Regions from separate parts of the Kosakonia radicincitans DSM 16656 genome, predicted to be linked through region 1. Evidence: predicted binding sites of a transcription regulator. Region 1 holds the regulator's gene; the other holds the start of a gene.
The links. Region 1 encodes sigma-54, which starts transcription at its own class of promoters, with help from an activator protein. Its sites were predicted from a motif close to GTTGGCACANNTTTCGCTNT; they were not measured.
Positions count from the first base shown of each region.

Region 2: hycA (formate hydrogenlyase regulator HycA) is a predicted target of sigma-54. The motif match lies at 1,662-1,681, and genes of this name have one in related genera.

Region 1 covers NZ_CP018016.1:526,608-530,016, reverse strand. Annotated here, with positions in the region: gene lptB (LPS export ABC transporter ATP-binding protein) at 1-655, shown strand, start outside; gene rpoN (RNA polymerase factor sigma-54) at 704-2,137, shown strand; gene hpf (ribosome hibernation promoting factor) at 2,160-2,447, shown strand; gene ptsN (PTS IIA-like nitrogen regulatory protein PtsN) at 2,529-3,020, shown strand; gene rapZ (RNase adapter RapZ) at 3,063-3,409, shown strand, end outside.
Region 2 covers NZ_CP018016.1:1,107,292-1,110,700, forward strand. Annotated here, with positions in the region: gene hypD (hydrogenase formation protein HypD) at 1-31, opposite strand, end outside; gene Y71_RS05505 (HypC/HybG/HupF family hydrogenase formation chaperone) at 31-303, opposite strand; gene hypB (hydrogenase nickel incorporation protein HypB) at 294-1,166, opposite strand; gene hypA (hydrogenase maturation nickel metallochaperone HypA) at 1,170-1,517, opposite strand; gene hycA (formate hydrogenlyase regulator HycA) at 1,716-2,183, shown strand; gene Y71_RS05525 (4Fe-4S dicluster domain-containing protein) at 2,279-2,887, shown strand; gene hycC (formate hydrogenlyase subunit 3) at 2,884-3,409, shown strand, end outside.

The sequences.
Region 1 (3,409 bases):
GACCGTTAACTCTGGCGAAATTGTTGGGCTACTTGGCCCTAACGGCGCAGGGAAAACGACCACCTTCTATATGGTGGTCGGGATTGTTCCGCGTGACGCGGGCAATATCATTATTGATGACGACGATATCAGCTTACTGCCACTGCATGCGCGCGCACGTCGCGGCATCGGTTATTTGCCGCAGGAAGCGTCTATTTTTCGTCGTTTGAGCGTGTACGACAACCTGATGGCGGTGCTTCAGATCCGTGACGATCTGACTTCCGAACAGCGCGAGGATCGCGCTAACGAGTTGATGGAAGAGTTCCATATTGAGCATCTGCGCGACAATATGGGACAGTCCCTTTCCGGTGGTGAACGTCGCCGCGTTGAAATTGCGCGCGCACTGGCGGCAAATCCTAAATTTATCTTGCTGGATGAACCCTTTGCGGGCGTCGATCCTATTTCGGTTATCGACATCAAACGCATCATTGAACACTTACGTGACAGTGGGTTAGGCGTGTTAATTACTGATCACAATGTTCGCGAAACGCTGGCGGTGTGTGAACGTGCTTATATCGTCAGCCAGGGGCATTTAATTGCTCATGGTACACCGCAGCAAATCCTTGAAGACGAACACGTTAAGCGCGTATATCTTGGGGAAGACTTCAGACTCTGATAGGGTAGAGTTTATTGAGGTATTTTGGCGGAGAGTGCTGCTCTGAATATGAAGCAAGGTTTGCAATTAAGGCTTAGCCAACAGCTAGCTATGACGCCGCAACTGCAACAGGCTATCCGTCTGTTGCAGCTGTCTACGTTAGAACTTCAGCAGGAACTTCAGCAAGCGCTGGAGAGTAACCCATTGCTGGAACAAGCCGATCTTCATGAAGAAGTGGATAGCCAACAAACCCAGGAAAATGAAGGCCTGGATACTGTAGACGCGCTCGAACAGAAAGAGATGCCTGAAGAGCTGCCGCTGGACGCCAGCTGGGATGAGATTTATACCGCCGGAACGCCTTCCGGCAGCAGCCACGATTATATTGATGACGAACTGCCGATTTATCAGGGTGAAACGACACAGTCTCTTCAGGATTACCTGATGTGGCAGGTAGAGTTAACGCCGTTTTCCGATACCGATCGCGCAATCGCAACCTCTATTGTCGATGCTGTCGATGAGACCGGCTACCTTACCGTGTCGCTTGAGGATGTGCTGGAAAGCATGGGCGATGAAGAAATCGGTCTCGATGAAGTTGAAGCGGTATTAAAGCGCGTTCAGCGTTTCGATCCGGTTGGCGTCGCTGCGCGCGATCTGCGCGACTGCCTGTTGATCCAACTGTCCCAATTCGCGAAAGATACGCCCTGGTGTGAAGAGGCTCGCCTGATTATCAGCGATCACCTTGATCTGCTCGCTAACCATGATTTCCGCTCTCTCATGCGCGTCACACGTCTTAAAGAGGATGTGCTGAAAGAAGCAGTAAATCTGATCCAGTCGCTGGATCCGCGCCCCGGCCAGTCGATCCAGACCGGTGAACCAGAATATGTCATCCCGGATGTGCTGGTGCGTAAGCACAACGGGCGCTGGACGGTAGAACTGAACTCCGACAGCATTCCGCGTCTGCAAATCAACCAGCACTACGCTTCAATGGGCGGCGGCGCGCGCAATGACGCCGACACCCAGTTTATCCGCAGTAATTTGCAGGAAGCGAAGTGGCTGATCAAAAGCCTTGAAAGCCGTAATGACACGCTATTGCGCGTCAGCCGCTGCATCGTCGAGCAGCAGCAGGCATTCTTTGAACAGGGCGAAGAGTTTATGAAACCGATGGTGCTGGCGGATATCGCTCAGGCCGTCGAAATGCACGAGTCCACGATTTCCCGTGTGACAACGCAGAAGTACCTGCACAGTCCTCGCGGCATTTTTGAACTGAAGTATTTCTTCTCCAGCCATGTGAATACGGAAGGCGGCGGCGAAGCCTCGTCAACAGCCATTCGCGCACTGGTTAAGAAATTAATCGCCGCAGAAAACCCTGCAAAACCACTGAGCGACAGTAAGCTGACGACGCTCCTTTCCGATCAAGGAATTATGGTAGCGCGGCGTACCGTTGCGAAGTATCGAGAGTCTTTATCCATTCCGCCGTCTAACCAGCGTAAACAGCTGGTGTGACCCAACCGATAAGGAAGACACTATGCAGCTTAACATCACAGGACAAAACGTCGAAATCACTGATGCCTTACGTGAATTTGTGAACAGCAAATTTGCCAAGCTTGAGCAGTATTTCGAAAGGATTAATCAGGTCTATATTGTGTTGAAAGTGGAGAAAGTGATCCATACCTCGGATGCAACCCTGCATGTTAATGGAGGCGAGTTGCATGCCAGCGCGGAAGGACAGGATATGTACGCTGCCATCGACGGTTTGATCGATAAACTGTCGCGGCAGCTCACGAAACATAAAGATAAACTGAAACAACACTAATTGTCCGGGCGTTCGTTTGGCGCGTTGCACCCTACCGCAACCCGGTAGGGTGCGTGGCTCTGACGGCGCTTAGGTGAAATTATGATGAATAACGATTCCGCTCTTCAACTGAGCAATGTCCTTAACCAGGAATGTACACGTAGCGGCGTTCACTGCCAGAGCAAAAAACGTGCTCTGGAAATCATCAGTGAACTGGCGGCAAAACAGCTTGGCCTGCCGCCACAGGTCGTTTTCGAAGCCATTCTTACGCGTGAGAAGATGGGCAGTACCGGTATTGGTAACGGTATAGCCATCCCCCACGGTAAGCTGGAAGAGGACACGCTGCGCGCCGTCGGCGTTTTTGTACAACTCGAAACGCCCATTGCTTTCGACGCTATCGATAATCAGCCTGTCGATCTGCTGTTTGCACTACTGGTGCCGGCCGATCAAACCAAAACGCATCTGCATACGCTCTCGCTGGTGGCCAAACGGCTGGCGGATAAAACCATTTGCCGTCGCCTGCGCAGTGCGCAGAACGATGAAGAGCTGTATCAGATAATCACGCAGACAGAAGGCGAAAGCGACGATGCGTAACGGGAAGAACACCTTTTTTGTCGTTATGGGGAGAAACGGTTCATGGTCCTGATGATCGTAAGTGGTCGTTCGGGTTCAGGCAAATCCGTGGCCCTGCGCGCCCTGGAAGATATGGGCTTCTATTGTGTCGATAACCTGCCGGTAGTGCTGCTGCCGCAACTGGCGCAGACACTCGCCGATCGTCAGACCTCTGCCGCCGTCAGTATTGATGTGCGTAATATGCCGGAATCACCGGAAATTTTTGAACAGGCGATGAGCAGCCTGCCTGACGCCTTCTCGCCGCAGTTGCTGTTCCTTGATGCTGACCGCAACACGCTGATTCGTCGCTACAGTGATACGCGCCGCTTACATCCGCTCTCCAGCAAAAATTTATCGCTGGAAAGTGCTAT
Region 2 (3,409 bases), 580 kb from region 1:
CCGGGGCGCGATATTCGTCGACAAAACGCATTATTTCTCCTCGCCGTAGAGCAGCGCGCCGACATCCGGCTCGACATCGAACATGTTTTGCAGCGCCGCCAGCGTATCCAGCGCCTCCGCTTCGTTAATCACGCTCATGGCAAAACCGACATGCACCAGCACCCACTGGCCGAGACGCGGCTGGCCGTGTTCATCATGGCTGCCGACCAGGGTTAAATCCACGTCGCGCTGAATGCCGCAGACGTCCACTTTGGCTTGCAGGCCGTCAATGGCGCAAATTTGCCCCGGTACGCCTATGCACATCGTTGTGTCTCCAGCCAGTCGAGCCAGGCGTCCATCCCGTCGCCTTTGGTGGCGGAAACCAGCAGGATCTCAATCTGCGGGTTCACTTCACGGGCGTAGGCGATGCAGCGTTCGACATCGAAATTGAGGTACGGCAGCAGATCCACTTTGTTCAGCAGCATCAGCGAGGCGGCAGCGAACATGTGCGGATATTTCAGCGGCTTGTCTTCCCCTTCAGTCACTGACAGTACCGCCACTTTATGGCGTTCGCCCAGATCGAAGCCCGCCGGGCATACCAGGTTACCAACGTTTTCAATAAACAGAATGCCGCGATCGTCGAGCGGCAGACGCGGCGCAGCATCGGCAATCATCTGCGCATCCAGGTGGCAACCCTTGCCGGTGTTCACCTGAATCGCCGGGGTACCGGTGGCGCGAATACGTGCGGCGTCATTGACGGTTTGCTGATCCCCTTCGATCACCGCGCAGGGTACGCGCGCATTCAGGCGCTGCAGGGTTTCGGTAAGCAGGGTGGTTTTGCCGGAGCCAGGGCTGGAGACCAGGTTCAGCACCAGTTGCTGGCGGGCGGCAAAGCGGGCGCGGTTGCGGGCGGCGATCTGGTTATTTTTATCCAGTACGTCGATCTCCACTTCCAGCATCCGGCGCTGGCTCATGCCCGGCGCGTGGGTGCCGGCTTCGCCGTGACCGTAATGCAAATCGCCGTTACCCGATTGGGTTGGGGTGAACTCTCGGGTATTGACGCGGGTTATAGTTAGCGCAGGGCGCGCAGCAGGGGCGAACGGTGCGCTGCGAAACGCAGAGTGCGGGTTATGTTCGTCACCCTCGATATAAAGGTTACCGTCCTGACAACCACATGTTGTACACATTGTTTACTCCTCAATTTCCAGGCGCTGAATTTGCATTCCATCGTCGGCAACGATCTGCAACTGGTCGCTGTGGCATTGTGGGCAGCGGCGAACACGCTGGGTGAGCAGCGTGACGTACTGCCGACAAGACTCGCACCAGCACTCCGCTTGCTGTTGTTCGATGTGCAGTGTACAACCTTCAGCCAGGCTGCCACGGCACACCAGATCAAAACAAAACGTTAAAGCTTCGGTTTCGACACAGGAAAATGCGCCCACTTTTAACCAGACGCCGGTAACCCGACGCGCGCCGCTCGCGGTGGCCTGTTGTTCAATAATTTCCAGCGCCCGCTGGCACAAAGTGATCTCATGCATAATCCCTCCTTATGAGTTGCCGCGTTAATGCAATAAGAGTGCCATGAGTGATTTTGACACTGTGACGATGTCGAACCTGTCGAGATGACACGTCGAAATTAACGAATATTTTTATTTATTCCTTTAATAATCAATAAATTAAATGTTGGCATGGATGATGCTTTACCGCCGTTGTTTCAATTAATCAGGTAAGCAGACATGACGATTTGGGAAATTAGCGAAAAGGCAGATTACATTGCCGGGCGACACCATCTCCTGCAGGAGGAGTGGCGCAGTTACTGCAACGCGCTGGTTCAGGGGATCACGCTGTCAAAAGCGCGCCTGCACCATGCCATAGGTTGCGCGCCAGAGCAGCAGCTCTGTTTTGAGCTGTTCGGCCACTTCACGGTCACCGTCTCTCTGACCGGCGGCTTTAATGGTCATACCATCGAATATGCGATTGCCAATAAAGATGGCAGCGATAAACGCTTGATTGCAAAGGCGCAGCTCACCAGCGACGGCAAAGTGGACGGCGTTATCAGCACCCACGATCGTGAAAAAGTGCTGGAGCACTATCTGGAAAAAATCGCCACGGTTTACGACAGCCTGTACGCGGCGGTGGAAAACGATACCCCCATCAATCTCTCTCTTCTTGCCAGCAGCGCGCACGCGTCTGCGCTGGCCTGAGTTTGGGTGTCGAGATGTGTCGAAGTGACACGTCGTGCGACTGATTTCGTCAAAAATGACCGCCCGGACTGGGTGAATCACCTGAGGATTAGCTGGTGAACCGTTTTGTAATTGCCGACCCGGCGCTCTGTATCGGCTGCCACACCTGCGAGGCGGCCTGCGCGGAGACGCACCGCGCGTATGGCTTGCAGTCGATGCCGCGGCTGCGCGTGATGCGTAATGAACATGAATCCGCGCCGCAGCAGTGCCACCACTGCGAAGACGCGCCCTGTGCGGGCGTTTGTCCGGTAAACGCCATTAATTGCGTCGATGGCGCGGTGCAGTTAAATGAAAGCCTGTGCGTAAGCTGCAAACTGTGCGCGATTGCCTGCCCGTTTGGCGCTATCGAATTTGCCGGTAGCCGTCCGCTGGATATTCCGGCCAACGTTAACTCGCCGCTCGCGCCCGCCGCGCCGCCTGCGCCTGCGCGCGTCAGTACGCTGCTGGACTGGGTGCCTGGCGTGCGGGCTATCGCCGTGAAGTGCGATCTCTGCCATTTCGATGATCAAGGCCCGGCCTGCGTGCGGATGTGCCCGACCAAGGCGCTGCATCTGGTCAATAACCTCGACATCGCCCGCGCCAGCCGTCGCAAACGCGAGCAGACCCTGAATACGGACTACGGCGATTTGTCGCTGTTTACCCAGCTTAACCGGAGTGCAAAATGACGATCCTCTCTTTGCTCAACGGCGCGGTGGCGGTGTTTATCTGCGCTGCTGCGCTGGCGTACCTGTTTACGCGGGCGAAAATTCTCAGCGGCTGGCTGGCCGGTCTTGGCGGCGCAATCGGCAGCGCCATGGCGACAGTCGCCGGGTTGTTGTCGCTGCTGGGCGCTGATGCCGTTTCCGGCAGCCTGACGCTGTTGCAGTACCCGTTACTGGTCACACCCCTGCGTGCCGTGTGGGTGATCACCTTCGGCCTCTGCGGCCTGCTTATCAGCCTCTATAACATCCACTGGCACCGCCATGACGCGGTGAAAGCCAACGGGTTGTTGATCAATTTGCTACTGGCCGCCGCGCTGTGCGCCGTCTGCGCCGCGAATCTGGGCGAGCTGGTCGTGATGAGCGAAATCATGGCGCTGAGCGCGGTGTTTCTTACCGGGTGCAGCGCCTCTGGCAAGCTGTGGTTTGCCATGGGGCGTCTTGGCACGGTGCTGCTGGTGCTGGCCTGCTGGTTTATCTGGCAGCGTT